3 regions of the Rothia sp. 11254D007BW genome follow, and region 3 is predicted to be linked to each of the others. Evidence: riboswitches for the same ligand, from Rfam matches in the RefSeq annotation. Region 3 holds a riboswitch; each other region holds the start of a gene.
What was found. A riboswitch is a leader RNA that binds a small molecule or an ion and turns the genes downstream of it on or off. The one in region 3 is predicted to bind S-adenosylmethionine.

Region 1 (4,120 bases), 170 kb from region 3:
TGATGCCCAGGGTAGCTACCCAGAGGGGTACCAGTGCGGCAAGGACGGGTGAGGTGGAGAAGAAATCGTTGGTGGATAGCAGGCTCACCCCGGCGCCCACCACGGCGTAGGCGAGAAGACCACCGGCCAGGGGCTGCCAGAACTGGCCCTCGTAGCTGGCGCGGGCCAGGCGGCGGCCGGAGCGGTAGCAGAGAGCTAGGGGGATTAGGGTGAGGCCCAGGGGTACCAGGCTCATGGTTCCGGTCACCGCTGAGAAGACCCCCTGCTCAGGGATATTCATGTTCAGGGGAACGCCGTGAACCAGTAGCCACAGGTGCCCGGCCACAGAGACAGCACCGGCTAGGGTACCGCTGCTGTTGAAGCCGTTGGTGTACCAGACCGCCACCAGAAGCAGGACGACGGTGAGGTAAGAGGCCAGCGCCACGAGGGCAAGTTCAACTGAGCCCTGCAGCCACAGGGGCATAGGGAGGGAACGTTTGGGGTGAGCGGTGGTATTCATCGTCTTTCATCATGTCATGTTTCTCTGTTGTGTGCCTGATGGCTCCGGTATACAGGGTAAGAGTGCGGTGAAGATAACCGGCCCAGCTCGCCCCGGCTGTAGAGTGGGAGCCATGAGCAGTGAAACTTCGTATGTGATGATCACCGGCGCTTCGGCAGGTATAGGCGCCGAGTTTGCCCGCCAGTATGCAGCAGCCGGGTACAACCTGGTACTCACCGCCCGGCGGGTCGAGACTCTAGAAGACCTAGCAGGCCAGCTGCGCGACAGATTCTCGGTAGACATTGAGGTAATCCCTGCCGATTTGCTGGTGGAGCAGGACGTCACCCGCCTGGTTGAGCGCCTACAGCAGGTTGAGCACCCCGTTGAGATACTGGTCAATAATGCGGGTTTCGGGCTCGGCAAGAGCTTTGATGCAGCACCCGTAGAACGCCACCTTGACCAGGTCGACGTGCTGGCTAGGGTTCCGCTCCAGCTCATGCACACGGCGATTGTTGCCATGCTGCCGCGCGGGCGGGGTCGCATTATTAACGTCGCCTCGGTGGCAGCTTTTACCCCCGGAGGCACCTACTCGGCGGTCAAACGTTTTCTGGTGGTGGCCTCAGAATCGGCCCACCTACAGTATTCGGGCCGGGGTATCCATGTGACGGCCCTCTGCCCGGGGCTAACCCGCTCGGATTTCCATGACGCTATGGGCCAGGGTGAGCCCAGCCTACCGAACTTTTTGTGGCTGAGCCCCCAACGGGTTGTTGCCGAAGGTATCGCTGCGGTCACGGCAGGTAAGCCGATCTGTGTGCCGTCCTTACCCTACAAACTAACGGTCGCAGCCGCACGGGTGCTACCCCACCGGCTGGTGGCAGCCGCGATAGCGCGGACGCGAAATTACTAAAGGTTTTCCAGGCTCACGCTCGCTGCCGACCCTCTCGCCGGTTCGCTTCGCTCACAAGCGATTCACGCCAGCCGCCGAGCCAGCAGCTTCGCTGTGAGCCTGCAAAACCCTGGAGTAGAGCTATAACGTCTAGTCTTCCCAAGGGTCCACCGCCGGGACGCCCCAGGACTTATAAATCTCGGCCTTGCTCGAAATAATCTCAAGCTGGTGGACGGTCGCGGTGGCAGCCATCAGGCCCTCAAGGGCTGCTGTGGCGAGGGGGGCGGGGCGCTGCCCACCCACCAGGTGGAGGTGCTTCTCGGCGTGGCGTCCGGCCCACTCCAGTGATACCTTCGCGTCGACTTCTAGTACGTGAGAGTCGAAGCGGTCCATGAGCTCAGCGAGCCAGCGTTCGGTTTCTGGGTAGGGGTAAAGCCCCTTGAGTTCACCGAGGCTGAGCACCGAGATATACATGGTGCGGTAGGAGCGGCGGCGCAGGCAGTTCACTACCTGCGGGTGCGGGGTGGCCTTGCGGATTTCAGCAAGGACATCGGAATCGAGAAGCAGACCTACCTGGCTCATGCAGCTTTCAGAACACCGTACTCAGTTGCAGGGATACCGCTGGGGTTGGGGGCCAGCAGGAAGTTAAGGAATTCGCTGCGCTCGTTGGAGATGCGGGTGTAGTCCTGGATGCTCATTGCGGTGTAGCCGCCGCGGGCGGGTACAGAGGCAGCAGAGATATTCTTCTGAACGGTGATGTGAGGACGGTGGGCGTGAGGTCGAGCGTTTGACATGCCGTCGTTGCGCGTAAAGTGCGCATTCCTTTCGAAACTTGCTCTTGCCTGCACCAAACAGCGCCGAAATGCGCGATGCAGACCGCTTCGTCATCCGAGCCACCCGTGAACATGGGGTTGGCGTTCAACCAAAGTCGGAGCTTGACAGTTGAATCTCTTGAAGCTGGTAAAAGCATAACTCGCTGTTGGCGCTTCTGTAAACACCGGTCTCAGAAATTTTTCTTACTGTGACGAACCAGCCCGTGGGCGCTGTGGGTAAGGCGGTGCGATACGCTAGAAGACTAGGTATTTGCTCTGTTGTGAAGGTGTGCCTGTGTCTACTTCTTTCCCTGAAATCCCGGTGACAGCCCCCGCCATTATTCGTCAGGTGGGCTCTGGTGCCTACACGCGGGGGCAGCGGTATATGCGCGAGGGTAACGTCATTCGTTACACCTATGACGAGCAGTCGCGAGTGCTGGAGGGGCAGGTGGCTGGCTCTGGTTCTGCCCCCTACACCGCGCGGGTGGCCTTCCCCGCGGAGGTCACCGCGGGCTCCTATGCTTTTTCGGCGACCTGTTCCTGCCCGGTGGCCCATAACTGCAAACACGCGGTGGCGCTGATGCTGACCGCAATCGACCGTACGGCCAAGGCTAAGCGGGCTATGACGGCGTCCTCAAGTACCTGGAAGACCACAGCGAGCGCCGACGAGAAGGTACAGGAAATCCTGGAGATGGCCGATACGGTGGGCCTGCAGCGGGCTGCAGATCTGCTGAGGGAACACCGGGGCGAGCAGGCGAGTGCCGGTACCGAGGAGCAGGCGGACGCCGGTGCTCGGGTCGGGCAGTCCCTGCCGGCCTGGCGACGCTCTCTGGCTCATTCTCTTGCTGCCCGCCCCAGCTATGACAGCCGCAACCACCGGGTGACCGGTGCGCTTGATTTGCGCCTGGTGGTGCCCGGTAAGTACGGATGGACCAAAAATAGCGGGGCCCCTCGCGTCTCGCTGGAGGCCCGGCCCCTGATGATGGGGGCCCGCGGCAAGTGGATTAAGGGCGGTTTGAGCTGGGAGAAGTTCTCGGGCTCTGCCGCCGGGTCGGCGGGAACCGGTCTGCTCCCCGAACACGCCGCCTGGTTCAATGAGTTTTACGCGGTCATTCGCGGGTCCCAGTCCATCTACTCCTCCCACCGCGATTGGGCTTCTATCTCGAATGTGGACTCGTCCTTGCTCTGGCAGATGCTGGAATCTGCCGATGAGGTGGGCTTGACCGTCCTCTTGGACGGCAAAGAAACCGGTCTGACCATCGCGAGCGCACCCCAGGTTGAATTGGCCCTTGAACCGGTCCCTGAGCGGGGGTCGTCCGCCGATGCCCTACGTCTGACTCCCCTGTTGCGCTGGGGAGCCTACACCCTGCCAGCTGGTTTCACCCACAAGCTGGGCAATAACCGCCAGGGCTTTATTGCCCTGGGTGGGGCAGCCCAAGAAACCTATGTGAAAGCCGCAGCGGCAGCCCGCTGGGAGTCCACCCTGCCCTCGGCTCTGGCCCAGGCCGCCGATGTAGCACCCAATGACCGCCCCTCCTGGCTCACCGCCGACTCGGAGCTGGTACTCATTCCCTTAGCTGAGCCGCTGGATGCGGTTGCCGAGTCCCTGGTATCCGGGGAACAGGTGACCGTGCCGGCCGCCGACGTCCCCGCCTTTTTTGCCGACTACTACCCCGCCCTCACCCGGGCTCTGCCTGTCTCAACTGCCAGCGAGGAACTGGAGCTACCGGCCGTCCGCATGCCCACCCTCGTGCTCTCTGTGCACTTTGACGAACCCGGCCCGCCCTTCACCGCCCACACCGGCTGGCACTGGGAATACCCGGTCAACCCCACCGGCGATGACAGCGATTTTCTCAGGCTTGATGCCCTGGGCTACCCCGGCGAAGACCGGGCCGATGTGCGCGATACCGCCCACGAGTACCGGGTGCTCAAAGAGGTCAAGAG
Region 2 (4,120 bases), 360 kb from region 3:
ACGTAGAAGACGCGGGTGTCGTTGAGGGAGGTAACAGCTGCGATGGCCGGGTACTTGACGGGGCGGATGTTTTCGTAGGGGGTGTAGGACTTCATGTAGTCGTAGACCTCCTTGTCGGTGATGGGGTTGCCCCATTCTTCCCATTCCAGGGCTGAGAGCGGCAGGTTGGGGTCGAGAATGGTGGTGAGGGCGTCCACGAAGGGGACCTGGGCCAGGCAGGCCGCGTATTTTTCGGGGGCCATGTTGACGACGGCGCCCATGAGCAGGCCGCCGGCTGATCCACCCATGATGCCGATACGGGCAGCGTCCACCCAGGCCTGGGAGGCCAGGAAGTCGGTGGCGTCGACGAAGTCGGTGAAGGTGTTTTTCTTGGCCAGCTTCTTGCCCTCGGTGTACCAGGTGCGGCCCATTTCGCCGCCACCGCGGATGTGGGCAACGACGAAGATAACGCCGCGGTCCAGCACGCTGAGGCGGGCGGTGGAGAAATAGGGGTCCATGGAGGACTCATAGGACCCGTAGCCGTACTGAATCACGGGGTTTTCCTGGGCCTTATCGAGGTCGGCGCGGTGCATGACGGAGAGCGGAATCATGGCTCCGTCCGCTGCCGGTGCCCACATGCGGTAGGCGGTGTAGTTCTCGGGCTCGTAGCCGATGACGGGGGTGCGGCGGCGCAACACGAGGTCGTCGGTATCGGGGAAGTAGTCGTAGACGCTGCTGGGGGTGAGGTAGGAGGTGTAGTTCAGGCGGATGACCGGGGACATGATGTTCACACCGGAGAAGGCTGACGTGTAGAGCTCTTCGGTGAAGCCGCCGGGCTCGTAGAGGTCAATACCCTGGGGGTGGGCAGAAGCTGCCTGCTCAGCGAGAGCGGTACGCGGTGCAACGAATACCTTGACGGTGGTGTTCTCGCGGGCCATGAGCACAAGATGGTTGCGGGAGAACTTGAAACCCTCTAGGCGGACGTCCTCGCGGTGGGGAACCAGGGGAATCCAGCTAGCCTTGAAATCGGCAAAGGGCACGTACTCTTCCCGCAGGGGCGCCAGTACGATTTCACCGTTGGGGGCCTCGTGGTTATGGCCGATGACCAGATAGCCGGTGCCCTCCACGTCGATGATATCGGTGGAGTACTCGATACCGGCGTCCCGCTTCATAATGAGGGTGGGTTCTAGCTGACCAAGCTCATGAATGTTGATAATGCGGGTCTCTGAGTACTCAGAGTTGGATGAGGTAATGACCACGTGGGTACGGGAGGACGACATCCCAGCACCCAACCAGAGGCCGTTATCGTCTTCGCGGTAGAGGGCAAAATCTTCAGAGGCATTGGTGCCAATGGCGTGAGCGCGCACTTCGTAGGGGCGCCAGGACTCATCGGCTACCGAATAAATCAGGTGCTTGGCTCCAGAGGCGAAGAAGGCCCCTGCAAAGACGTCCTCAATTTTCTCTTCCAGAATCTCACCGGTATCGAGGTTCTTGAAGTACTGGGTGTAGCGCTCATCGCCTGAATCGTCCACACCGAAGGTCAGCAGGGAACCGTCGCGGGTGACCTGGAAGGAACCCAGGGAGAAGAAGGCCATATCACGGGCAAACTCGTTGCAGTCCAGCACCACCTGCTCGCCGTCGAGTGGTTCACCGGGGCGGACGACCGGCGGCCGGTAGCGCTCTTCCACACTGCCCTCGGTCAGGGCAGGGACGCGGCACATGACCGGGTACTGCTCACCGGCAACCGTGCGGTTAAAGTACCACCAGGCCCCGCGGCGGGAGGGCACCGACATATCGGTCAGCTGGGTACGCCCCTTAATCTCTTCAAAAATAGCATCGCGAAGGGGCTGCTGATCTTCAGTGACCGCCTCGGTAAAGGCGTTCTCAGCGCGCAGATGCTCTAGAACCTCATCGCTCTCTTTATCACGCAACCACTCATAGTGATCAATAAAAATATCGCCGTGATGGGTACGCTCAACCGGGACACGCTTGGCAAGAGGAGGAGTCAGAGACATCGTCAGCCCTTTCGTAATAACTCACTTCCCACCATTCTAAATGACGGCCATAGAACGTAACGTATGCAATACAAGGACACATGCTGAAACTTTAGAGCCCCATCTTGACGCTCCCCGGGCACTCAAGCCAGACTAGAGGCAGGTCAAGAGAACCAGCGCTAAGCCCCAGCTAGCTGGTCGGCAACCCTCCACTCGCGGTGGGGTGCCCTGGGTGAAGACCTGGCGTACCCACCGAGAACCAGGTACGCAAGCGCGGGACCGATGTGCCTCTATCTTCTGCGAGGGCATCAGATTCTTTTCCTCCTTACCCGGGCGGAAGATACGGCATGCGGCCCGTTTCAACTAAACACTGAGACAAACCTTCATTAAGGAGTAACCGCATGACCACCGAGAACACCGTTCCCACCCCCTCAAACCCCACCGGCTGGAAGTTCGAAACCCAGCAGATTCACGCGGGCCAGGAGCCCGACGCGGTAACCGGCGCTCGCGCCCTGCCCATCTACCAGACCACGTCCTTTGTCTTCAAGGACTCCGCCCAGGCAGCAGGCCGCTTCGCCCTCTCCGAGCTGGGCCCCATCTACTCCCGCATCAACAATCCCACCCAGGAAGCGGTCGAAAACCGCATCGCGGCCCTGGAAGGTGGCGTCGGTGCTCTGCTCCTTGCCAGTGGCCAGGCAGCCTCCACCTTCGCGATTCTGAATATCGCAGGAGCCGGTGACCACGTTGTTGCTTCCCCCTCCCTCTACGGCGGTAGCTTCAACCTGCTCAAGTACACCCTCAAGAACCTGGGTATTGAAACCACCTTCGTCGATGACCCCGCCGACCCTGAATCCTGGCGAGCTGCCGCCCGCGAGAACACCAAGGCCTTCTACGCAGAAACCCTGCCTAACCCCCGCGGCGATGTGCTTGATATTGAGGCTGTTTCGACCGTGGCTCACGAGGCTGGGGTACCGCTCATCGTCGATAACACCATTGCCACCCCCTACCTGCTCAACCCCATCAAGCACGGAGCTGACGTGGTCGTCCACTCAGCCACCAAGTACCTTGGTGGTCACGGCACCTCGGTCGGCGGCGTCATCGTTGATTCCGGCAACTTCGACTACGGTGCTTACCCCGACAAGTACCCCCTCTTCAACCAGCCCGACGAAAGCTACCACGGCCTGGTCTATGCCCGTGATCTCGGTGCAGATGGGGCTTTTGGGGTCAACCTCTCCTACATCCTCAAAGCCCGCGTCTCTCTGCTGCGCGACCTCGGCTCATCCATCTCACCGACCAACGCCTTCAATATTGCCATCGGTCTTGAGACCCTCTCCCTGCGCGTCGAGCGCCACGTAGAGAACGCCCTCAAGGTTGCCCAGTTCCTCAAGGACCACCCCCAAGTCGAATCGGTCACCTACTCCGGTCTACCTGATTCCCCCTACTACGACCTGGCCCAAAAGTACCTGCCCAAGGGGGCTGGCGCCGTCCTCGGCTTCACCCTCAAGGACGCCGACGCCGAAACCGCCCAGAAATTCGTGGACTCCCTCTCCCTCCACTCCCTGCTGGTCAACATCGGTGACGTGCGCTCGCTGGCCGTACACCCGGCGTCCACTACTCACAGCCAGTCCACCACCGAAGAGCTTGAAGCTATCGGCATCAACCCCGCCTTCATCCGCCTCTCGGTAGGTATCGAACACATCGACGACATCCTCGCCGACCTCGAACTCGGCTTCACCGCCATCCGCTAAGGAAAGGTAGCCCAATGACGACCGCCCGCCCCGCTGAGACCACCCCCACCCGCACCGATGGCGTCCTCACCTACGCCAAAGTCGGCGATCTGACCCTCGAATCAGGGGCAGTACTGCCCGACGTCACCATCGGATACGAAACCTGGGGAACCCTCAACGAGGCGGGCGACAACGCCGTTTTGATCCTGCACGCCCTGACCGGTGACACCCACGTCTCGGCAGGGCGAGTAGGGGCGGACGCCAGCGAGCAAGACCGAGAGGCCGCCGAAGCCGCCGGGTGGTGGCCCACCGCCGTCGGCCCCGGCCGTGTTATCGACACCGACAAATACTTCGTCATCTCACCCAATATGCTCGGCGGCTGCTACGGCACCACCGGCCCAGCCTCACCCGCCCCGGCCA
Region 3 (4,120 bases):
TGAGGAAGTCACGAGCCGGGGTGTCAGCAGCAGAGGGCTTGCCCGCGTAGGCGCCGCGGTACTTGGCAGCCGGGTGGCGCTCGTCCACATACTTGTTGCCCTCACCGAAGAGGCTCTCACGCAGGGTGGAACCCTCATAGGCGGTGCGGTAGCGGCCGCGCTTCTGCAGCTCGGGGACGACGAACTCAACGAAGTCCTCAAAGGAGCCGGGGGAAACATGGTAGGCCAGGTTGATGCCATCCAGGCCGCCCTCGTCAATCCACTTCTCCAGCTCATCGGCAACGGTCTGGGGGGAGCCCACCAGAACCGCACCCATACCGCCGGTAGCGCAGTGCTCGGCGATGTCCTTGCGGGTCCACTCCTTCTCCTTATCCTGCAGGGTGAAGGGGGTCAGGAAGGACTGGATAGACTCGGTCTCAACGTACTTGAGGGCCTCATCCTCATCGAACTGATCCAGGTCCAGGCCGCTCCAGCCGCCAATAATGCCCTGGGAAGCCTCAACATTCTGGTACTTGAGGTACTCGGCGTACTTGGCCTGGGCCTTCTCGTCAGTCTCGTCCACAACAACGGAGAGCATAGCCAGGATCTTGACGTCATCGCGCTTGCGGCCGGCCTTTTCAGCCTCAGAACGGATACGCTCGGTCAGAACCTTGGTCAGGTGGGGACGCAGGGCGGTGATAAAGATAGCCTCGGCGTGCTGGCCCGAGAAAGCCTGGCCGCGAGACGAAGCACCGGCCTGGAAAATCACGGGGGTGCGCTGGGGGGAAGGTTCACTCAGGGCGATGCCGGGAACCTGGAAGTACTTGCCCTTGTGCAGGATGGGGTGCACCTTCGAGGGGTCAGCGAAGATACCGTTTTCGCGGTCGCGGGGTACCGAGCCGTCCTCCCAGGAGCCCTCCCAGAGCTTGTAACAGACATCGAGGAACTCTTCGGCAATCTCGTAGCGCTCATCGTGCTCAATCTGCCCGGGCAGACCCTGGTTCTCAGCAGCAGACTGCAGGTAAGAGGTCACCACGTTGAAGCCCACACGGCCGCCGGTCAGGTGATCCAGGGTGGAGTAGGAACGGGCCAGAGTGTAGGGCTGGTTGTAGGTCACAGCGGCGGTCACGCCAAAGCCCAGGTGCTCGGTGACAGCGGCCATAGCAGAAATCTGCAGGAAGGGGTCACCCACAGGAACCTGGGCGCCGTCCTTCAGCACGGGAGCTACTGAATCCTTGTAGACATCGTAGACACCCACCACGTCAGCGATAAAGACAGCGTCGAACAGACCCTTCTCGCAGACCTTAGCCAGGTCGGTCCAGTACTTGATGGTGTTGTACTCATCCGCACGGTTGCGGGGGTGACGCCACAGGCCAAAGCTCTGGTGGCTAGTGGTGGTCATATCGAAGGCGTTGACGACGATGCGCTTCTTCTCGGTCATGAACCGGGCCCTTTCACAGGTGGTGCTTGGCCCCTCGCGCCCGTGCTGCCACCGGCGTCCTTACCCAAAAGTAAAAGGCGCCGAGCCTTCGCGAAGGTGGCGCCTGGTTGCGCCGTACTTGCATTACTGCCTGATCCTCATCTGGGGCACCCCGCTACGGGAGAGGGTTGCCGCCCAACTAGCCAGAGCTTCGCGTTGGGACTCTTGATCTTGAGATTTAGTGTAGCCCTCGCAGCCCGCCAAGAGGCAAGCATCTGAGGCTACGTTTCACATTGTGGCACGTGTTGAGCAGTGTTACGCTCACCTGCGAGTTCCGGTCAGTTTCACCCACTGCGTCACACTCGTAACCAGGCGAAATACCGCGTCATACTCTTGCCCGGCCGCGGCACCGGCCCCTAGCGTTGAGAGCGTCAACCATCCAGAGCGACCGAGAGACTTGGCTCAACGACGTCGCAGCAACCTCCCGCATTACAGGGGTCGGTGCTAACGCCAAGAGACGATGGAGAAAAGCATGAGCGCACCCACGCTAGAACGCACCCCCACCACCCTCACCGCCTGCGACATTGACTTCAAGGCCGTCGGCAAAACCTTCATCGGCGAGCGCGGCGAGACCCGCACCGTCCTGGAAAACGTCTCCTTCACCGCCTACCCCGGTGAGATTATCTCGATTATTGGCTCCTCCGGTTGCGGCAAATCTACCCTCTTACGGGCTGCCGCGGGCCTGGGCGCAGCGACCGCCGGTACCGTCACCATCGATGGCAGCCCGGTACGCGGCCTGGACTCCCGCGTGGCAATTGGCTTCCAGGAACCCCGCCTGCTGCCCTGGCGAACCGTTGAGAAGAATGTTGCCCTGGGGTTGCCCAAGGGAACACCCAAGGACGCCGCCCGCGAGCAGGTTGCCCGGCTTCTAGACCTCGTGGGGCTGGCAGACTATGCCCAGCACCGCCCCCGCGAGATTTCCGGTGGCATGGCCCAGCGCGCTTCCCTGGCCCGGGCGCTGGCGCGGAACCCCGGTGTCCTACTCTTGGATGAGCCCTTTGGCGCTCTGGACGCCCTGACCCGCATCAACATGCAGGACCTCCTGCTCGATATTCACGCCCAGGACCCGGCGACTATTCTGCTGGTCACCCACGATGTAGAAGAAGCCCTCTACCTCTCTGACCGGGTCATCGTGCTGGGCAAGCCCGAGCCGTCCGCACCGGCGACCATCGCCCGTATCGTCGATGTGCCCGACCACCGCCCCCGCGACCGCGGTAACCCGGCGCTTGCCACCCTGCGTAAAGAACTTTTGGCCGAACTCGGCGTCGAAGAACACTAGGAACATACATGTCACTCATTTCTCGTCTCACCACCACTTCTGCCCTGCTCGCAACCGGCACCCTACTACTGACCGGGTGCCTGGCAGGAGAAAACGCTTCTACCGCCGATACTTCTGCAGCAGCGGGCGACGCCACCGTCACCATCGACTACGCCACCTACAACCCGCTCTCCCTGATTATCAAGGAAAAGGGCTGGCTTGAGACCGCCCTACAAGAGCAGGGTAAGGACGTCGAGTGGGTTCAGTCAGCCGGTTCAAACAAGGCCAATGAGGCCCTGCGCTCCGGTGCGATTGACGTGGGTTCCACCGCGGGCTCAGCTGCCCTGCTGGCTCGCTCTAACGGCTCCCCCATTCAGGTGATTGACCTCTACTCCCAGCCCGAGTGGTCAGCTCTGGTGACCCGCACCGATACCGGTATCTCATCGGTGAAAGACCTGGCCGGTAAAAAGGTAGCCGTCACCAAGGGCACCGACCCCTACTTCTTCCTGCTCCAAGCTCTTGAAGAAGCAGGTGTGTCACCCGATGAGGTCACCATCGAGCAGCTACAGCACGCAGACGGCCGCACCGCCCTCAACCAGGGCACCGTAGACGCCTGGAGCGGCCTTGACCCCATCATGGCCAGCGCCGAAATTGAGGACGGCAACACCCTCTTCTACCGCAACGTCGACTTCAACACCTACGGCTTCCTGAACGCCACCGAGGACTTCATCGAGAGCGACCCCGAAGCCGCCCAGACCATCGTTGACGTCTACGAATACGCCCGCGACTGGGCACTCGCCAACGAAGAAGAGGCCGTGCAGATTCTGGCGGACGGCTCCGGAATTGAGCTTGAAACCGCCCAGGTCGTCTGGGACCGCACCTACCTCGATATCGATAACGTACCCGGCGACAAGCAGCTCGCCGTGCTGGAGAAGGTCGGCCCCTACCTGGTTGAATCCGGCGACGTTGCCTCACAAGACGAAGTAGACACCGCCCTGGGCAGCATCGTCAACGATACCTTTGCCCAGAAGGCCGACCCCGCCCGCATTTCAACCCTGGTGGCTGAGTAATCATGTCAGTTACCTCTGATCTCACCACCCAACCGGCAACCCGCCGCCGTCTGGCGCGCACCGAAACACCGGCGTCCGCGAAGGTACCCCGCCGCCCCCTGCTCACCCGCCGCTGGGCACCCTGGCTCGGCGCCCTGCTTCCCCTGGTTCTGCTGGCGCTCTGGCAGTACCTGAGCACCGCCGGAGTCTTTAGCGCGGTGCAGCTCCCTGCCCCTTCGAAGGTGGTTGCCGCTGCCCTTGATTTGGCAGGACGCGGGCAGCTCGGCCTGCACGTTGCTATCTCAACCCAGCGCGTGGTTCTGGGCTTCAGCATCGGGGCTATCCTCGGGCTGG

Region 1: it holds a riboswitch for S-adenosylmethionine, as region 3 does, so the genes downstream of both, ACEE43_RS06525 (nuclease PIN) here and ACEE43_RS07250 (ABC transporter ATP-binding protein) in region 3, are expected to answer to the same signal.
Region 2: it holds a riboswitch for S-adenosylmethionine, as region 3 does, so the genes downstream of both, ACEE43_RS05635 (O-acetylhomoserine aminocarboxypropyltransferase/cysteine synthase family protein) here and ACEE43_RS07250 (ABC transporter ATP-binding protein) in region 3, are expected to answer to the same signal.

Annotation. Positions count from the first base shown of each region.
Region 1 is NZ_JBPWPK010000001.1:1,450,442-1,454,561, forward strand. Features, by position in the region: gene ACEE43_RS06510 (cell division protein PerM) at 1-499, opposite strand, end outside; gene ACEE43_RS06515 (SDR family NAD(P)-dependent oxidoreductase) at 612-1,385, shown strand; gene ACEE43_RS06520 (plasmid stabilization protein) at 1,515-1,946, opposite strand; gene ACEE43_RS06525 (nuclease PIN) at 1,943-2,158, opposite strand; SAM riboswitch class IV at 2,194-2,321, opposite strand; gene ACEE43_RS06530 (DEAD/DEAH box helicase) at 2,472-4,120, shown strand, end outside.
Region 2 is NZ_JBPWPK010000001.1:1,258,010-1,262,129, reverse strand. Features, by position in the region: gene ACEE43_RS05640 (S9 family peptidase) at 1-1,994, opposite strand, end outside; SAM riboswitch class IV at 2,136-2,253, shown strand; gene ACEE43_RS05635 (O-acetylhomoserine aminocarboxypropyltransferase/cysteine synthase family protein) at 2,375-3,721, shown strand; gene metX (homoserine O-acetyltransferase MetX) at 3,736-4,120, shown strand, end outside.
Region 3 is NZ_JBPWPK010000001.1:1,617,028-1,621,147, forward strand. Features, by position in the region: gene ACEE43_RS07245 (LLM class flavin-dependent oxidoreductase) at 1-1,420, opposite strand, end outside; SAM riboswitch class IV at 1,530-1,630, opposite strand; SAM riboswitch class I at 1,832-1,926, shown strand; gene ACEE43_RS07250 (ABC transporter ATP-binding protein) at 1,932-2,738, shown strand; gene ACEE43_RS07255 (aliphatic sulfonate ABC transporter substrate-binding protein) at 2,747-3,787, shown strand; gene ACEE43_RS07260 (ABC transporter permease) at 3,790-4,120, shown strand, end outside.